3 regions of the Kitasatospora sp. NPDC048407 genome follow, and region 2 is predicted to be linked to each of the others. Evidence: riboswitches for the same ligand, from Rfam matches in the RefSeq annotation. Region 2 holds a riboswitch; each other region holds the start of a gene.
What was found. Region 2 has a riboswitch for thiamine pyrophosphate ahead of thiC (phosphomethylpyrimidine synthase ThiC). Riboswitches for the same ligand answer to the same signal wherever they lie in the genome.
Positions count from the first base shown of each region.

Region 1: linked by a shared signal. The riboswitch ahead of thiO (glycine oxidase ThiO) and the one ahead of thiC (phosphomethylpyrimidine synthase ThiC) in region 2 are both predicted to bind thiamine pyrophosphate.
Region 3: linked by a shared signal. The riboswitch ahead of ACGFWJ_RS14365 (purine-cytosine permease family protein) and the one ahead of thiC (phosphomethylpyrimidine synthase ThiC) in region 2 are both predicted to bind thiamine pyrophosphate.

Region 1 is NZ_JBICXW010000026.1:39,902-45,707, forward strand. Features, by position in the region: gene thiE (thiamine phosphate synthase) at 99-734, opposite strand; gene ACGFWJ_RS31920 (Rv2175c family DNA-binding protein) at 731-1,096, opposite strand; gene ACGFWJ_RS31925 (NAD(P)/FAD-dependent oxidoreductase) at 1,118-2,323, opposite strand; TPP riboswitch at 2,372-2,484, shown strand; gene thiO (glycine oxidase ThiO) at 2,479-3,624, shown strand; gene thiS (sulfur carrier protein ThiS) at 3,621-3,830, shown strand; gene ACGFWJ_RS31940 (thiazole synthase) at 3,832-4,623, shown strand; gene ACGFWJ_RS31945 (hypothetical protein) at 4,730-5,035, shown strand; gene pknB (Stk1 family PASTA domain-containing Ser/Thr kinase) at 5,100-5,806, shown strand, end outside.
Region 2 is NZ_JBICXW010000014.1:76,180-81,985, forward strand. Features, by position in the region: gene ACGFWJ_RS24315 (glycosyltransferase family A protein) at 1-481, opposite strand, end outside; gene ACGFWJ_RS24320 (3-oxoacyl-ACP synthase III family protein) at 478-1,485, opposite strand; gene ACGFWJ_RS24325 (flotillin family protein) at 1,627-3,123, opposite strand; gene ACGFWJ_RS24330 (hypothetical protein) at 3,308-3,508, opposite strand; TPP riboswitch at 3,657-3,790, shown strand; gene thiC (phosphomethylpyrimidine synthase ThiC) at 3,786-5,582, shown strand.
Region 3 is NZ_JBICXW010000006.1:147,607-153,412, reverse strand. Features, by position in the region: gene ACGFWJ_RS14385 (hypothetical protein) at 1-221, shown strand, start outside; gene ACGFWJ_RS14380 (NUDIX hydrolase) at 226-786, shown strand; tRNA gene ACGFWJ_RS14375 (tRNA-Ser) at 857-942, opposite strand; gene ACGFWJ_RS14370 (trypsin-like peptidase domain-containing protein) at 1,001-2,758, opposite strand; TPP riboswitch at 3,000-3,151, shown strand; gene ACGFWJ_RS14365 (purine-cytosine permease family protein) at 3,142-4,500, shown strand; gene ACGFWJ_RS14360 (glycerophosphodiester phosphodiesterase) at 4,580-5,392, shown strand; gene ACGFWJ_RS14355 (ATP-binding protein) at 5,640-5,806, shown strand, end outside.

The sequences.
Region 1 (5,806 bases), on a different contig from region 2:
GGGCAATGACCTGCACTTGATCGCGACCTTGCGGACAGGCCTTGCGCTTGTCGCGCAGTTCCCCGCGCCCCCGGTTTCGCGCCCCCCTCCCTGCCCACCTACCGCAGCCTGGCAGCCAGTTGTGCCGCCGCCGCGCCCGGGTCCTCCGCGGCGGTGAGGGCGCGGACGACCACGATGCGGGTGGCGCCGGCGGCCAGGACCTGGTCGAGGTTGTCCTGGTCGATACCGCCGATCGCGAACCACGGCCGGACAGGCCTCGCGGCAGCCGCGTGGCGGACCAGGTCGAGGCCGGGGGCGTGGCGGCCGGGCTTGGTGGGGGTGGGCCAGACCGGGCCGGTGCAGAAGTAGTCGACGCCGGGCTCGGTGATCGCCGCGTCCACCTCGGCCTCGGAGTGGCAGGAGCGCCCGATCAGCACGTCCTCGCCGAGGATGGCGCGGGCCACGGCCACCGGCAGGTCGTCCTGCCCGAGGTGCAGCACGTCGGGGCGGGCGTCGAAGGCGACGTCGGCACGGTCGTTGACGGCCAGCAGTTTGCCGTGGCGCTTGGCCGCGTCCGCGAAGACCTCGAGGTACTCGAGTTCCTGGCGGGCCTCCAGGTTCTTGTCCCGGAGCTGGACGATGTCGACGCCGCCGGCCAGCACGGCGTCCAGGAAGTCGGCCAGGTCGCCCTGCTCGCGCCGGGCGTCGGTGCAGAGGTAGAGCCTGGCGTCGGCGAGCTGCTGCCGGGGCGTCACAGTGCCATGGCCTGGGCGCGGCGCTTGACCTCGGTGCCGCGGTTCTCGCGCAGGGCCTGGATCGGGCTGCCGGGGAGGGACGGGTCCTCGGTGAACATCCACTCGAGGATCTCCTCGTCGGAGAAGCCGCAGTCGCGGAGCACCGTGAGGGTGCCGACCAGGTGCTTGACCGGGCCGTCGTCCTCGATGAAGTCGGCAGGCACCTGGAGGGAGTTGTTCGCGCCGCGGCGGACGGCCAGCAGGGTGCGGTTCTTCACCATGTCGCGGACCTCGGTGATCACCACGCCCCACCGCTCCGAGATGTCGGGCAGGTACAGCCACGCGGGGACCAGGGCGTCAATCTTGGGATCAATCTTGCTCACGGCACCCAGCCTACCCACCCGCTACCCGGCGGCGGCCTTCAGCTGGACGGCCGGGTCGGCGGCGAGCGCCGGATCGAGCACCGTGCCGCGTTCGATCAGGCGGCGGCCCTGCGCGAGGTCGCGCGGCCGGTCCACGGCGAGCAGCGCGACCAGCTTGCCGTCGCGCAGCCAGAGCACCGTCCAGTCGCGCTCGGAGGGGGAGCCGCGCCACAGCAGGTGGTCGGCGCCGGCGTGCCGGCCCGCGTACTGCACCATGCGGTCGAACTGCTCGGACCAGAAGTACGGGACGGGGTCGTAGGGCGTGTCCAGGGTGCCGAGCACCGAGGCGGCGACGGCGCCACCGGAGTGCAGGGCGTGGTCCCAGTGCTGGACGGCGAGCCGGGTGCCGAACCGGGCGGACGGGTAGGAGACGCAGTCGCCGACCGCCCAGACGCCGGGCAGCGCGGTGCGCAGCCGGTCGTCCACCGGGACGGTGCCGTCGGGGTCGAGGGCGAGCGGGCTGTCGGCGAGCCAGCCGGTGGCGGGGCGGGCGCCGATGCCGACCACCACCTCGTCGGCGGGCAGGTGGGTGCCGTCGGCGAGCAGCACCCCGCCGTCGGCGGCCCCGGCGACGCCGACGCCGCAGCGCAGTTCGACGCCGGCTGCGGCGTACCAGTCGGTCATCAGGGTGCCGAGTTCGGCGGGCAGCGCCCCGGCCAGCGGGGTGGCGGCGGCCTCGACGACGGTGACGTGGCAGCCCAGGGCGCGGGCGACGGTGGCGGTCTCGGCGCCGATCCAGCCCGCGCCGACCAGCACGATCCGCTTGTCGGGGGTGAGCGCGGCGCGCAGCGCGTGCGCGTCGTCGACGGTGCGCAAGGTGCGCGCGTCGGGCAGACCGGGCAGCGTGCGCGGGTCGGCGCCGGTGGCGATCACCAGGGCGCCGTACGGGAGTTCGCCGCGGTCGGTGTGCAGCACGCCGGCGTTCAGGCCGGTGGCGCGGTGGCCGGTGCGCAGTTCGACGCCGAGGTCGGTCCAGTCGATCTCGAAGGCGGTGGCGTCGGTCTTGCCGAGCAGCACGTCCTTGGACAGCGGCGGCCGGTCGTACGGGAGGTGGAGTTCCTCGCCGACCAGGGTGATCGCGCCCTGCCAGCCACCCTGTCGCAGGTTCAGGGCGGCCTGTGCGCCCGCCATGCCCGCCCCGACCACGACGACCCGGTCCGTTGCCCTCAGTTCAGCCACGGCGTCCACCCTAACCGGCCTGATGTCGGCAGGGGCACCGGCGTTAAAGTGGAGGGACTGAACTATCACGGGAGCCCGGCGCACCGGGCTGAGAGGCGGGCTGTGGCGGCCCGCGACCGTCCGAACCTGATCCGGGTCATGCCGGCGAAGGGAGAAGAAGCGCTGTGGCACATTTCGACGTGCTGGTGATCGGCGGGGGCATCATCGGCCTCGGCGTCGCCTGGCGTACCGCGCAGCGCGGGCTGAGCGTCGCGGTGGTGGACCCGTCGCCGGGCGGCGGCGCGGCCCAGGTCGCCGCGGGCATGCTCGCGCCGGTCACCGAACTCCAGTACGGCGAGGAGCCGTTGCTGCGCCTGGGCATGGCGTCCAACGAGCGCTACGGGGCGTTCGCCGCCGAGCTGACCGAGCTGACCGGCCTGGACACCGGCTACCGCCGCACCGGCACGCTGGCCGTCGCGCTGGACTCCGACGACCGCGAGGAACTGCGCGAACTGCACGCTTTCCACGGCCGGCTGGGCCTGGAGTCCACGTGGCTGACCGGCCGGGAGTGCCGCCGGCTGGAGCCGATGCTGGCGCCGGGCATACGCGGCGGCCTGCACGTCGCCGAGGACCACCAGGTGGACGGCCGCCGCCTCGCCGCCGCGCTGGTCGCGGCCTGCAAGCTGCTCGGCGTCGCCTTCCACCGCACCCAGGCCGCCGAACTGGTGACGGACGGCGAACGGGCGCTCGGCGTCCGCCTGTTGAGCGGCGAGCAGCTGACGGCCGGCCGGACGGTGCTGGCGGCCGGCTCGCGCAGCCACCTGCTGCCGGGCCTGCCGGACGGGGTGCTGCCGGCCATCCGCCCGGTCAAGGGGCAGGTGCTGCGGCTGCGCGTCCCGAAGCTGTACGCGCCGTTCCTGTCCCGCAATGTGCGCGCCGTGGTGCGCGGGCAGCACCTGTACCTGGTGCCGCGCGCCGACGGCGAGTTGGTGATCGGCGCGACCACCGAGGAGATGGGCCACGACACCACCGTCACCGCGGGCGGCGTGTACGAGCTGCTCCGGGATGCGCACGAACTCGTCCCCGGCATCACCGAGTTGCCGCTGGTGGAGACGGGCGCGGGGCTGCGGCCCGGCTCCCCCGACAACGCGCCGCTGCTCGGCCCGACCGCGCTGCCCGGCCTGGCCGCCGCCACCGGGCACTACCGCAACGGCGTGCTGCTCACCCCCGTCACCGCCGACCTGCTCGCCGACTACCTGGCCACCGGCGAACTCCACCCGCTGGCCGCGGACTTCACCCCCGACCGCTTCCGCACCGAGGTGCCCGCATGAACACCGTCGCCCTGACCGTCAACGGCGAACCCCGCACGCTGCCCGCCGCCACCACGCTGGACGTGCTGGTCGCCGAGGTGTCCGCCGCCAACACCGGCGTCGCCGCCGCCGTCAACGAGGCCGTGGTGCCGCGCAGTTCGTGGCCCGCCACGGCGCTCGGCGACGGCGACCGGGTGGAGATCCTCACCGCCGTGCAGGGAGGCTGAGATGGCCGACGACCTGCTGACCATCGGCGACACCACCTTCACCTCCCGCCTGATCATGGGCACCGGCGGCGCCCCCAGCCTGGATGTGCTGGAGCAGGCGCTGCGGGTCTCCGGCACCGAACTGACCACGGTGGCGATGCGCCGGGTCAACACCGCCACCCAGGGCTCGGTGCTGGAGGTGCTGGCCCGCAACGGCATCCGGATCCTCCCGAACACGGCCGGCTGCTACACCGCGGGCGAGGCCGTGCTCACCGCCCGCCTGGCCCGCGAGGCGCTCGGCACCGACTGGGTGAAGCTCGAGGTGATCGCCGACGAGCGCACCCTGCTGCCCGACCCGATCGAACTCCTGGACGCCGCCGAGACCTTGGTCGACGACGGCTTCACCGTGCTGCCGTACACCAACGACGACCCGGTGCTGGCCCGCAAGCTGGAGGACGTCGGCTGCGCGGCGATCATGCCGCTGGGCTCGCCGATCGGCTCCGGCCTGGGCATCCGCAACCCGCACAACTTCCAGCTGATCGTGGAGTCCGCGAACGTCCCGGTGGTCCTCGACGCGGGCGCCGGCACCGCCAGCGACGTCGCCCTGGCGATGGAACTCGGCTGCTCCGCCGTCATGCTGGCCTCCGCCGTGACCCGCGCCCAGGAGCCCGTCCTGATGGCCGACGCGATGCGCCGCGCCGTCGAGGCCGGCCGCCTCGCCCACCGGGCCGGCCGGATCCCGCGCCGCTACTACGCCGAGGCCTCCTCCCCCACCACCGGCCTGGCCGACACCCGGGAGCGCCCCGCGTTCTGACGGCGGGTTCCCCGCTGTGTCCCGGTTCGGGAACGGTCCGCCCCACGACCGCTCCCGCACCCGGGCCAGCTGCCACCATGGCACCTCCATGCGGAAGGGGGATTCTGTGGAACGCTCGGGCGACCGCGCCACCGACCTGCTCGGCGCGGCGATGGCCTGGGCGCCGATCGTGCTGATCGACGGTTTCCTGTTGACCAGGATCTGGGGCACGCGTCTGTCGCTGCTGGGCACCGTGCTGCTGCTGGGCCCGATGCTGCTCGGCGCCGCGATCGGCGCGGCCACCGCACGTCGGCACCCGACGACGGCGCGGCGCTGGCTGCGGGCGGGCGTGGGGGCACTGATCGGGCACGCGCTGCAACTGGCGCTGCTGATCACGTTGCTGATGCTCTTCCCGCCGCGCATCCCCTGGTGACGGGCTCGACACCGGGCCCCTGCCGGACCGCACGTGCTTCGGCCCCTAGACTCCTCGGGTGGACATGACCATAGGTGACCCTCTGCTCGGCGTGCTGCTCGACGGGCGCTACCGGGTCGAGCAGCGGATCGCCGTCGGCGGCATGTCGACCGTCTACCGCGGCACCGACACCCGGCTCGACCGGGCCGTCGCGCTGAAGGTGATGCATCCTTCGCTGGCGGGCGACGCCGACTTCACGGCGCGGTTCATCCGTGAGGCGAAGGCGGTGGCGCGGCTCGCGCACCCCAATGTGGTCAACGTGCTGGACCAGGGCGCGGATCCGCGCGCGGTGTTCATGGCGATGGAGTACGTCCCCGGCCATACCCTGCGCGACCTGCTGCGCGATCGCGGCGCGCTCTCGGTGCGGGCCGCGCTGGACGTCCTGGAGCCGGTGCTGGCGGCGCTCGGCGCGGCGCACCGGGCGGGCCTGGTGCACCGGGACGTGAAGCCGGAGAACGTGCTGATCACCGACAACGGCATGGTGAAGGTCGCGGACTTCGGCCTGGTCCGGATCATGGGCGCCGCCGACTCGAACACCACCGCCGCCACCGAGGCGGGCCAACTGCTCGGCACCGTCTCGTACCTGGCCCCGGAGCAGATCCGCCAGGACGCGGCCACCGACCAGCGGGTGGACGTCTACGCGGCGGGCATCCTGCTGTACGAGATGCTGACCGGCACCAAGCCGCACACCGGCGAGAACGCCGCCCAGGTGATGTACCGCCACCTGCACGA
Region 2 (5,806 bases):
TCAGGTACCCGTGCCGGCGGCGGTGCGCGGGGCGGATCCGGCCGAAGAGCGCGCCGAGCGCGACCAGGACGCGGAACACGGTGCGCCCCACCGGGCCGTGCTCGTCGCGGCGGGCGGTGACCTTGCCGCAGACCAGGCCGCCGCAGCCGAGCATCCCGGCCCGGGCGGCCGCCGTCCAGCCGGGTTCGGGCAGGCAGTCGGCGTCGGTGCGGGCCAGCAGGGTGGCGCCGTGGTCGATGGCGTACCGGAAGCCGGTGTCGACCGCGTAGCCCACGCCCTTGGCCGGTTCGACCAACAGCCTTACCGGGAACGGGGCTTGATCGGCGAACGCCCGCACCTGCGCGCAGGTGTCGTCGGTGGAGCCGTTGTCGACCACCAGCAGGGTGAAGTCCAGGTCGCGCTGGCCGGCCAGGGCGCGCAGGGTGCCGCCGATCCTGGCCGCCTCCTGGTAGGCGGGGACGAGCACCCAGAGCGCCGTCACGACTTCTCCCAGACCATCGTCATCAGGCTGACCCCGCCGCCCAGGCCGACCATCAGGACCCGCTCACCAGGCTCCAACTCGCTGATTGTCCGGTCGAGTTGGACGCCGATGGTGGCCGAGGCCAGGTTGCCGAGCTCGGGCACGGTGACCACCAGCTTGTCGGCGGGCACCCCCGTCAGCTCCACGAACCGCTCCAGGTACGGCAGCGTGACCTGGTGCACCAGCACCCGGGCGTAGGCGTCCCAGCCGAAGCCGGTGCGGGTCGCCACCCGGGTCAGGATGTCCGCCCCGATCCGCTCGAAAACCCCGCGCAACTCCTTGCCGCCGCCCCGGAAGTAGCTCCACTCGTCGCCGCGCGGGTGCCGCGAGCCGCCGCCCGGGATGCCGCCGACCTCCCAGTGCTCGGACGCCGTCTCGGTCTCGATGTCGAGGATGCCGCCGCGCTCCACCCGCTCCACCACCACGGCCGCCCCGCCGTCGCCGAAGGTGTAGCCCGCGAAGCCGTCGCGGAACTCCGCCAGACCGGACGGGTCGCGGCGCATCGCCCGGCTCGGCGTCTCCCCCGTCACCACCAGCGCCCGGCGGGCCCGGCCGGCCAGGATCATCGCGCGGGCGGTGTCGATGCCGTTCAGGAAGCTGTTGCAGGCGTTGGAGACGTCCAACGCGTGGGCGCGGGAGCCGAGTTCGGCCTGCACCAGGTGCGCGGTGGCGGGCTCGCAGACGTCCCGCGAGGCGGACGCGAACAGCAGCAGGTCGACGTCCCCGGGCCCGATCCCGCGCGCCGCGAGCGCCCGGCGGGCCGCGCCCAGCCCGAGCGTGGAGGCGTACTCGTCGTCGCGCGCGAAGTGCCGGGTGCGGATGCCGGTCGCCTTCTCGAACATGCCGTCGGGCAGCGGCAGCCCGGCGCCGGCGGCCACCTCGCCCTGCAACTGCCGTGAGGTGACGGTCTGTTGGGGCAGGTACGAGCCGGTCGCGGTGATGCCGATACGAGGCAGGAGGTCCATGGCTCGATGCTGGCGCGGGCCCGGCGCGCGGGCGTGAGTACGGGTACTCACCCGGGGCTGAGATGTGTGGAGGGCGGGCATGGGGCCGCCCGGGGAGGTTGTTCCCTCGCCCGGGCGGAACTCAGCTGTCGCTGAGGTGAGTTACTTGCTGTCGGCCTCGATCGGGATGACCTGCGCCGGAGCGGCGGCGGCCGGGGCAGCGGCCTTGGCGGCCTCGCCGTTCTCAGCCGCCGGGGACATCGCCGTGAGCAGCTGGCGGGCCAGGCCGAGGCCGGTCCCGCCCATGGTGAGCGCCTTGGCGAACATCTCGGACATGCCCTCGGCGCCGTTCAGCAGCACCATGTGCTCGACGTTGCCGAACGCGTCCGCGCCGGCCCGGACGATGGCCGGCCAGTTCTCGGCGAGCTGCTGGGCGACCACCGCCTCCTGGTTCTCGGCCAGCGCCGCGGCGCGGGCCTTGATGCCCTCGGCCTCGGCCAGGCCCTGCGCCCGGGTGGCCTCCGCCTCGGCGAGACCCTTCGCCCGGGCCGCCTCCGCCTCGGCCAGACCCTTGGCGGCCTCGGCGGCGGCCTGCGCCTCACCGGTGGCCCGGGTGGCCTCGGCCGCGGCCAGACCGCGGGCCTTGGTGGCCTCGGCCTCGGCCGCGGCGGCGACCTTGACCCGGTTCGCCTCGGCGGCGGTCTTCAGCTCGGTCTCCCGGGACAGCGCCTCGGCGGCGGAGATCCGGGCATCACGGTCGGCCTCGGCCTTGGTGCGGGTCTCGTACGCGCGGGCGTCGGCCGGCTTGCGGACATCCGCCTGCAGCTGCTGCTCCTTGCGGTGCGCCTCCAGCTCGGCGACCTTGGTCTCCTGGACCACGACCTCCTGCCGGGCGGCGGCCTGCGCGAGCGGGCCGGCCTGCAGCGCACGGGCCGCGGCGGTGTCCATCTCGGCCTGGTAACCGGCCTGCTGGATACCGGAGTTGCGGGTTGCCTCGGCCTTGCGGGCGAACGCCTCCTGCTCGGCCTCGGTGGCCCGTCGGTCCGCCTCGGCGGCGGCGATCCGGGCGTCGCGCTGGACGGCCGCGGCGTGCGGCGCGGCCAGGTTGGTGATGTACCCGGTCGGGTCCAGGATCTCCTGGATCTGCAGCGAGTCGATGATCAGACCGAGCTTCTCCATCTCGATGCCCGAGGCGGAGCGGGTCTCACCGGTGAGCCGCTCGCGGTCGCGGATCATGTCCTCGACCGTCAGCCCACCGACGATGGACCGCAGGTGGCCGGCGAACACGTTGTGCACCCGCTGGCCCATCATCTTCTGCTGGTCCAGGAAACGCCGGGCGGCGTTGGCGATCGACACCGGGTCGTCGCCCACCTTGAAGATCACAACGCCCTTGACGTGCACGGGAATTCCCTGCGACGTCACGCACTCCACGTCCAGCGCGGCCTCGTTCAGGTCCAGCGAGAGCCGGCGCACCGCCTGGACGCCCGGCACCACGAAGGTGCCCCGCCCGGTCACCACGCGGAAGCCCAGACCCTCGCCGTGCTTGGAACCCGAGATCACCAGCGCCTCGTTGGGTTCCGCCACGCGCCACATCAGCTTGAAAAGAACGATCAGCAGAACGAGGCCTGCGACGGCGCCGCCTGCGATGCCGACCAACATCGGCAATCCCCCCTTAGGAGCACACCGGTCCCGTGCTGCGCTTGGGTCGTGCAGAACTGGCGCGGAAACCGGTGGCAGCCGCATTCTCCGCCGTTCCGGATCAGGGGGGAAGGGTCTGGACCGTGGGAACTCTCACTGTCTCAAAAGTGTTGCGGCAGGTTTGTGGAGGCCGTCTGACGTGCAATCAAAAGGGCTCCACGTACACCGTGCGTGGTGGCTGATATTCGACCACCACCACCATGGTGCCCGGCTGCAGCGGCTCGCCCGGTGTGGCGCGGTACGCCAGGAACGCCTCGGTGCCCAGCCGTTCGGGCACGTGCACCATCACCTCGCCGACCAGGCCCGCGCCGATCCGCCCTGTCACCCGCCCCGTCAGTCCGATCACCTGCACGATTCTCCCACCTCGTACGGGGCGTGAACAGCTCGGGCCCACGCGGGAGTTGCCCGCCGGGGGAGGCCCGGGCGCGGGAGTGCGCCCTGGACCGGCGCCGTGACGTGCCCTACGGTGAGGAACCGAACGCAGGCGGACGACGCCTGCGCGGAACGGGAGCTCGGAGCACCGGGCTGAGAGGGCGCTGACGGTACGCGGGCCCGCGTACCACCTGCTGCGCCGACCGCAGGAACCTGACCGGGTAATGCCGGCGTAGGGAGTTGAAGGTCCGATGACCGCATTTTCCGAGTACCCGTCTGCCCGCGAGTCGGCCGCCACCGGGTACCCCACCCCCGCCTGGCGCAAGGCCTACCGCCAAGGCAGCCGCCCCGACCTGCGGGTCCCCTACCGCGAGGTCCACCTCACCGACGGTCGCACCGTCCCGCTGTACGACACCTCCGGCCCGTACACCGACCCCGACCTGCCCACCGACGTCCGCCGCGGACTGCCCGCCCTGCGCGACGGATGGATCCGGCAGCGCGGCGACGTCGAGGAGTACCAGGGCCGCGAGGCCCGCCCCGAGGACGACGGCATCAAGCACACCGCGCCGCGCGGCGGCGACCTGCGCAACCTGGACGCCGTCTTCCCCGGCCGCCCACGCCGCCCGCTGCGCGCCAGGGACGGCGAAGCCGTCACTCAACTCGCGTACGCCAAGCGCGGGTTGATCACCCCCGAGATGGAGTTCGTGGCGCTCCGGGAAGGCCTCGAACCGGAGTTCGTCCGCGAGCAGGTGGCCCGCGGACGCGCCGTCATCCCGGTCAACGTGAACCACCCCGAGAGCGAACCGGCCATCATCGGCACCGACTTCCTGGTGAAGATCAACGCCAACATCGGGAACTCCGCCGTCACCTCCTCCATCGAGGAGGAGGTGGAGAAGATGACCTGGGCCACCCGCTGGGGCGCCGACACCGTCATGGACCTCTCCACCGGCCGCAACATCCACACCACCCGCGAGTGGATCCTGCGCAACTCCCCCGTCCCGATCGGCACCGTCCCGCTCTACCAGGCACTGGAGAAGGTCGACGGCCGGGCCGAGGAACTCAGCTGGGAGGTCTACCGGGACACCGTCCTCGAACAGTGCGAGCAGGGCGTCGACTACATGACCGTGCACGCCGGCGTCCTGCTCCGGTACGTGCCGCTCGCCGCCCGCCGCAAGACCGGCATCGTCTCGCGCGGCGGCTCCATCATGGCCGCCTGGTGCCTGGCCCACCACCAGGAGAACTTCCTCTACACGCACTTCGAGGAACTCTGCGACCTGCTGCGCGCCTACGACGTCACCTTCTCGCTCGGTGACGGCCTGCGGCCCGGCTCCATCGCCGACGCCAACGACGAGGCCCAGTTCGCCGAACTCACCACCCTCGGCGAGCTCGGCCGGATCGCCCGCGCCAAGGACGTCCAGGTGATGATCGAAGGCCCCGGACACGTCCCGATGCACAAGATCCGCGAGAACATGGACCTGCAGAAGGAGATCTGCGACGAGGCCCCGTTCTACACGCTCGGCCCGCTCACCACCGACGTCGCACCCGGCTACGACCACATCACCTCCGGCATCGGCGCCGCGATGATCGCCTGGTGGGGCACCGCGATGCTCTGCTACGTCACCCCCAAGGAACACCTCGGCCTGCCCAACCGCGACGACGTCAAGACCGGCGTCATCACCTACAAGATCGCCGCCCACGCCGCCGACCTCGCCAAGGGCCACCCCGGCGCCCAGGCCTGGGACGACGCCCTCTCCGACGCCCGCTTCGAATTCCGCTGGGAGGACCAGTTCAACCTGGCCCTCGACCCCGAGACCGCCCGCGAATTCCACGATGAGACCCTCCCCGCCGAGCCCGCCAAAACCGCGCACTTCTGCTCCATGTGCGGCCCGAAGTTCTGCTCGATGAAGATCAGCAAAACCATCAATGAGAAGTTCGGCGGCGGCGAGGCCTCGCGGGAGTACGACGAGGCCGCCGTCGAGGGCATGAAGGCCATGTCCGAGGAGTTCGCGGCCCAGGGCAACCGGGTCTACCTCCCCCTGGCCGACTGACGGCCGACACAGAACGGCGCCGCGCCGGGAGGCAGGAAGGGGTCTCCCGGCGCGGCGCTTTGCCTGTTGGCGGGACTTCTCAGGCGATGCCGTGCCCGTAGCGGGGGGTGGAGATCACCGGGACAGTCAGTCGGTGAAACATATCGACGTCCCGTCGGATACGGCATCCGATGCGATAGGCAGTGCTGGAGTCGGCGGGTGCACTGACCTTGCGACCGCTTCGA
Region 3 (5,806 bases), on a different contig from region 2:
GCGGGATGGCCGTCGAACTGATCCTCACCGCGGCCGGCACGGTCGGCCCCGCGCTGGCCACCGAGGTGTGGAAACTGCCCGGGCTGGTCGGCTACCCCGCGATGGCGGCCGGCGCCGTCGGCAACGTCCTGTACCGCAAGGGCAAGGAGAATGTGGCACGCCGGCTCTCCACCCGGCGGCTGGCGTGCGCGCTGGGACGAGTCGTCGACGTGAGGAGCTGACGCCATGACAGACACCGAGCACACAGACGCCATCCGCCGCACCCGCGAAGTCCTCGCGTACCGCAACAGCTTCGTCGACGTCTACGACGACGAGGTCGCCTTCCCGAGCGGGACCGCCGGGCACTACCTGAGGATCCGTCACCGCGACGAGGGCCTCGGCGTGGTGATCATCCCCGTCCACGACGACCTGATCGGACTGGTCCGCACCTACCGCTACCCGCTCGGCCGCCCCCAGTGGGGCCTGCCCCGCGGCTTCTCGCAGAGCGCCGACCCGCTGGTCACCGCGCGGGCCGAACTGCACGAGGAACTCGGCGTCCCCGACGCCGAGTTCGAGCTCCTCGGCACCATGACCCCCGACTCCGGCCTGCTCGCCAGCACCGTCGCGATCGTCCACGCCACCGTCCGCGACACCCCCTCCGGCACCCCGCTGCTGCCCGACGAAGTCACCGAAACCCGCTGGCTCCCCCTCCCCGACCTCCGCCACTGGATCACCACCGGCCACCTCGACGACGGCATGACCCTCGCCGCCCTCACCCTCGCCCAGGCCCACGGCCGCCTCCCCTGACGGCCCCTCACCCCGCGGACGCCGAACGGCCCCCGACCGGAAACTGCAGGTCGGGGGCCGTTCTCAGGCGCGGAGGGTGTGGGATTTGAACCCACGGTGACCAGAGGCCACGACAGTTTTCAAGACTGTTCCCTTAGGCCGCTCGGGCAACCCTCCTCGGCGGAGGCCAGCCTAACGGGTCGGGGCGGGTTCGGTGCACTCCGTGGTGGAGGGGTCAGTTGTCGCCCTTGCGTTCGCCGAGGGTGACGGTGGTCTTGGCGGCCTTGCCGTCGCGGGTGTACTCGACCTCGACCTTCTCGCCGGGCTTGTGCGTCCAGATCTCGCTGACCAGGGTCGGGCCGCTGTCGATGGAGATGCCGCCGAGCTTGGTGATGACGTCGCCGGCCTTCAGGCCGGCCTGGTCGGCGGGGCCGCCGGGGGTGACGGCGGGGGTGTCGCGGACGGGGGCGGTGGCGATCTGGGCGCCGTCGCCGCGGTAGTCGTCGTTGCGCAGGACGCCGAGGATCGCGTAGACGGGGGTGCCGTCCTTGATCAGGGTCTGGGCGACCCACTTGGCCTGGTTGATCGGGATGGCGAAGCCGAGGCCGATGGAGCCGGCCCGGCCGGAGCCGCTGGTGTTCGACTGGATCGCCGAGTTGATGCCGATGACCGAGCCGGAGCTGTCGAGCAGCGGGCCGCCGGAGTTGCCGGGGTTGATCGACGCGTCGGTCTGCAGGGCGTTCATGTACGAGGAGTTGGCGCCGGTCTCGTCGCCGGAGGCGACCGGGCGGTCCTTGGCGGAGATGATGCCGGTGGTGACGGTGCCTTCAAGGCCGTAGGGCGCGCCGATGGCGATGGTGGAGTCACCGATGGCGACCTTGTCGGAGTCGCCGAGCGGCAGCGGGACGAGCTTGTCCTTGGGCGGGTTGTCGAGGCGGATCACCGCGACGTCGTAGCCCTCGGCGCGGCCGACCACGGACGCGGTGTACGAGGACCCGTCGGAGAACTTGACGGAGAGCTTGCCGCCCTTGGCGGCGGGCGCGACCACGTGATTGTTGGTCAGGATGTGGCCCTCGGTGTCGAAGACGAACCCGGTGCCGGTGCCGGACTCGCTGGAGTTCGAGGCCTTGATGGTGACGGTGGACGGCAGCGCCTTGGCGGCGATCCCGGCGACGGACTCGGGGGCCCGGTCCAGGGTCTGGTGGGCGTTGCCGACGCTGACGGTGGTGCTGGTGTGCTTGGTGCCGCTGTCGCCGTTCCCGCCGGAGACGCTCGCGCCGATCGCGCCACCGGCCAGGCCGGCCACCAGGGCGACCGCCGCGACCAGCGCGACCAGGCCGCCGCGCTTGCTCTTGCCGGAGCCGCCGCCCGGAGCGGGCTGCGGGCCGCCCCACGGCGCACCCGGCTCGCCCGGCCCGCCGACGCCGCCCGGACCGCCGGCCGGGTGGCCCCAGCCGCCCACCGGGTGACCGGCGCCGAACGGGTGCTGCCCTTCCCCGGGGGCGCCGGGGACGCCAGGGACGCCCGGGGTGCCCTGCGGGTCGTGGGCGACCGCGGTCGGCGCGAACGGGTTGGCCGCCACGGGCTGGGCATCGGGGGCCGACGCGTAGGGGTTGGCCGGTGCCTCCTGGGCGTGCGGCGGCACGGCCGGGGCGACGGTGGTCGGCGTGTAGGGGCTGGCCGGCTCGCTGACGCTGCCGTACGGGTTCTGGAACGGCGGCGGCGCGTCCACCGGAGCCGGAGCCGGAGCCGGGGCCGGGGCCACCGGCGGGGCCGCCGGCGCGGCGGGGACCTTCCCGAGCTGCATGGTCTGGTCGGGCACCGGCGCGGCGGGCGCGGGCGCCGTCGGGGCCGCCGGCAGCACCGGCGGCGGGGCGTCGAGGTAGGAGGGAGCGGGCGCGGGCGTTCCGGCGGTGGCGGCGGCCGCCTCGGTGCCGGTGGCCTCGGGGGCCTTCTCCGGCGGGGTGGTACCACTCGCGTGCTCGGTGCTCACGGACGACCTCCATCGCTGACAGAACCTTGGGCTGCGGTCCGTCGCTCGGTCGGCGCGGCCACAGCCTCGGGGCACAGTTTTTCCTATGCCGGATTCGGACACCGTAAGCGGGCCCCTGAAGAAATCATGAGAAGCCTTAGGCCTCGCTGACATGGACATCAGTGGTCCCGCGATGCGGACGCCGTTCCCCCCGGCCTTGGCGTTCTCCCACCCGGAGGCTAGCCTGTCGCTCCTGTAAACCGAAGAACGTCGCGGGAGCTTGGACCAGCCAGGCTGAGAGTGCGCCGGATCGACCGTAGGGCATGGCGGTGTCGCCACCCCGGTCGAGGGGGCGCTGACCGCCGGAACCTGTCCGGGTAATGCCGGCGTAGGGAGTATCGGCCATGACGGCTGTTCCGTCTGCCCCAATTTCCGATCTTGAGACGGCCGCGCGGGCCGAGGCCCCGCTGACCCTCGACACGGCGCCGCCGCGGACGCTGGATTTCCGGGCGCTGTTCGCGCTGTGGGCGAACCTCGGGGTGAGCCTGATCGGGTTCACCAGCGCCGCGACGGTGCTGGGCAAGCAGGGCCACGAGCTGGGCTTCACCGCGGCCGTGACGGCGATCGTGGCGGGTACCGCGATCGGCACCGCGATGCTCGCGGTGGCGGCGCTGGTGGGCGCCCGCACGGGCGCGCCGGCCATGGCGGTGCTGCGCGGTCTGTTCGGCACCCGGCTGTCGTACGTGCCGACGGTGCTGAACATCCTGCAGTGCGTCGGCTGGGGCGTGTACGAGCTGACGGTGATCGCCTGGGGTGCCCAGACGGTGGCCGGCACCGAGGGCTGGCGCTGGCTGTTCGTGCTGCTGGCGGGCGTGCTGACGACGGTGCTGACGATCTGGCCGCTGGGCGCGATCGCGGTGCTGCGCAAGTACGTGGCCGTCGCGGTCGGTGTGGCGATGGTGTACTTCACGGTGCAGTTCGCCCGGCTGGGCTTCCCGGACCCGGGTGCGGGCAACTGGGACGGCTTCCTGTCGGCCACGGACGCGGTGATCGCGGTGTCGATCTCGTTCGTCCCGCTGGCCGCCGACTACACCCGGCACGCACGTACCTCGGCGAGCGCGTTCTGGGGGACGTTCTCCGGCTACACGGTGGCCCAGGTGTGGTGCTACGTGCTGGGCGTGGTGGCGCTGTTGCAGTCCGGCGGCGACCCGGAGAAGATCCTCGGCTCGTTCACCGGCGTGGCCGCGGGCTGGGCGTTCCTGCTGGTGCTGGTGCTGCGCGAGTCGGACCAGTCGTTCGCGAACGTGTACTCGACGGCGATGTCGATCCACAACCTGTGGCCGAAGGTGGACCGGCGGGTGCTGACCGGCGGCATCGGCGTGCTGGTGACGGTACTGGCGCTGCGCATCAAGGAGTTCACCGACTCGTACTACGCGTTCCTCGGCCTGATCGGGTCGGTGTTCGTGCCGCTGTTCGCGGTGCTGGCGGTGGACTACTTCCTCGGGGCCGGCCGGCGCGGCTGGAACCTGACCCAGGACGCCCCGGCGCGCTGGGTGATGCTGGCGCCGTGGGCGCTGGGCTTCGCGGTGTACCAGTTCCTGGCGCCGACCGCGGTGGCCGGCTGGTGGACGGACCTGTGGACGCAGGCGCAGGAGGCCGTGCACTTCACCCCGCAGGCGTGGAGCTCGGCCTCGCTGTTCTCGTTCCTGGTGGCGGCGCTGGCGACCGGCGCGGTGGCGGCCGTGGAGCGCCGCAAGGGCTGACGCCGCATCAAGGGCTGTTCACCGCAGTGTTGCCGGATCGGAAGCCACCCGTCATCCGGTGCCGCGTAGGCTGGTTGACGTGAACACCCAGCACAGCGCCTCGGCCCCGCTCCCCGCTCCGATCGACCGCTCCGCGGTCAAGGTGATCGCCCACCGAGGGTCCTCCGCGGCCCTTCCGGAGCACACCGAGGAGGCCTACAAGCGGGCGCTGGAGGAGGGCGCGGACGGACTGGAGTGCGACGTCCGGGTCACCGCCGACGGGCAGTTGGTGTGCGTGCACGACCGCAACGTCCGCCGCACCTCGGACGGGCAGGGCGTGGTGTCGACGATGACGCTGGCGCAGCTGTCCGCGCTGGACTTCGGCTCGTGGAAGCACCCGGAGCAGCCGCAGCGCAGCTCCGTGCTGACCCTGGAGCGGCTGCTGGAGCTGGTCGCGGACACCGGGCGGCGGGTGGAGCTGGCCATCGAGACCAAGCACCCGGTGCGGTACGCGGGCCGGGTGGAGTCCGAACTGCTGCGGATGCTCGGCCGGTTCGGGCTGCTGCCGGCCACGCCGGAGGAGTCCACGGTGCGGGTGATGAGCTTCTCGGAGCTCGCCCTGCACCGGGTCCGCCGGAACGCCCCGGCGGTGCCCCGGGTGTACCTGTGGGAGCGCCCGGTGCCGCTGCTGGGCCGCACCAAGGCGCTGCCGGGCGGCGCGTCGATCGCCGGCCCGGGCATCTCGCTGGTGCGCCGCGACCCGGACCTGATCCGGGCGCTGCGCCGGGCCGGCCACCGCGTGCACGTGTGGACGGTGGACCGCCCCGAGGACGTCGAACTCTGCCTGGAACTGGGCGTGGAGGCGCTGATCACCAATCGACCGGCCGACGTACTGGCCCAGTTGGGCCGCTGACCGCGCAACCGGCGGGTGGCACCCGCGCCCCATAGGCGTGACAGAAATACCGAACGGGGTATTTCCTGTTGGCCATTCGGACAAGCCCCCCGGTGAGACCGAAGGTGAGACGCTCCTCACCTTTTGGCCGCCCGTCGTGCGGATCTCGTTAATGCCGCGATCGGATCGTCGAACTCCCGTTTCCGATGCATTAACGGCGGGCATCCATCCCTCGGCAGAAGCTGAAGGAGGTCCGGGGGTGGCGTTGATGGTGGCGCGAGCTTTGCCAGTTCAGGCCGGGTCGACCTCATCGGCCATGGCCGTTCCGCACGGTCCGGCCAGTGTTTCGACCGCGCGGCGGAGGCTGCGCGACGATCTCGGTGATCGCTCGATACCGGACGGGGTGATTGACGACGCGGTGTTGATCCTCTCCGA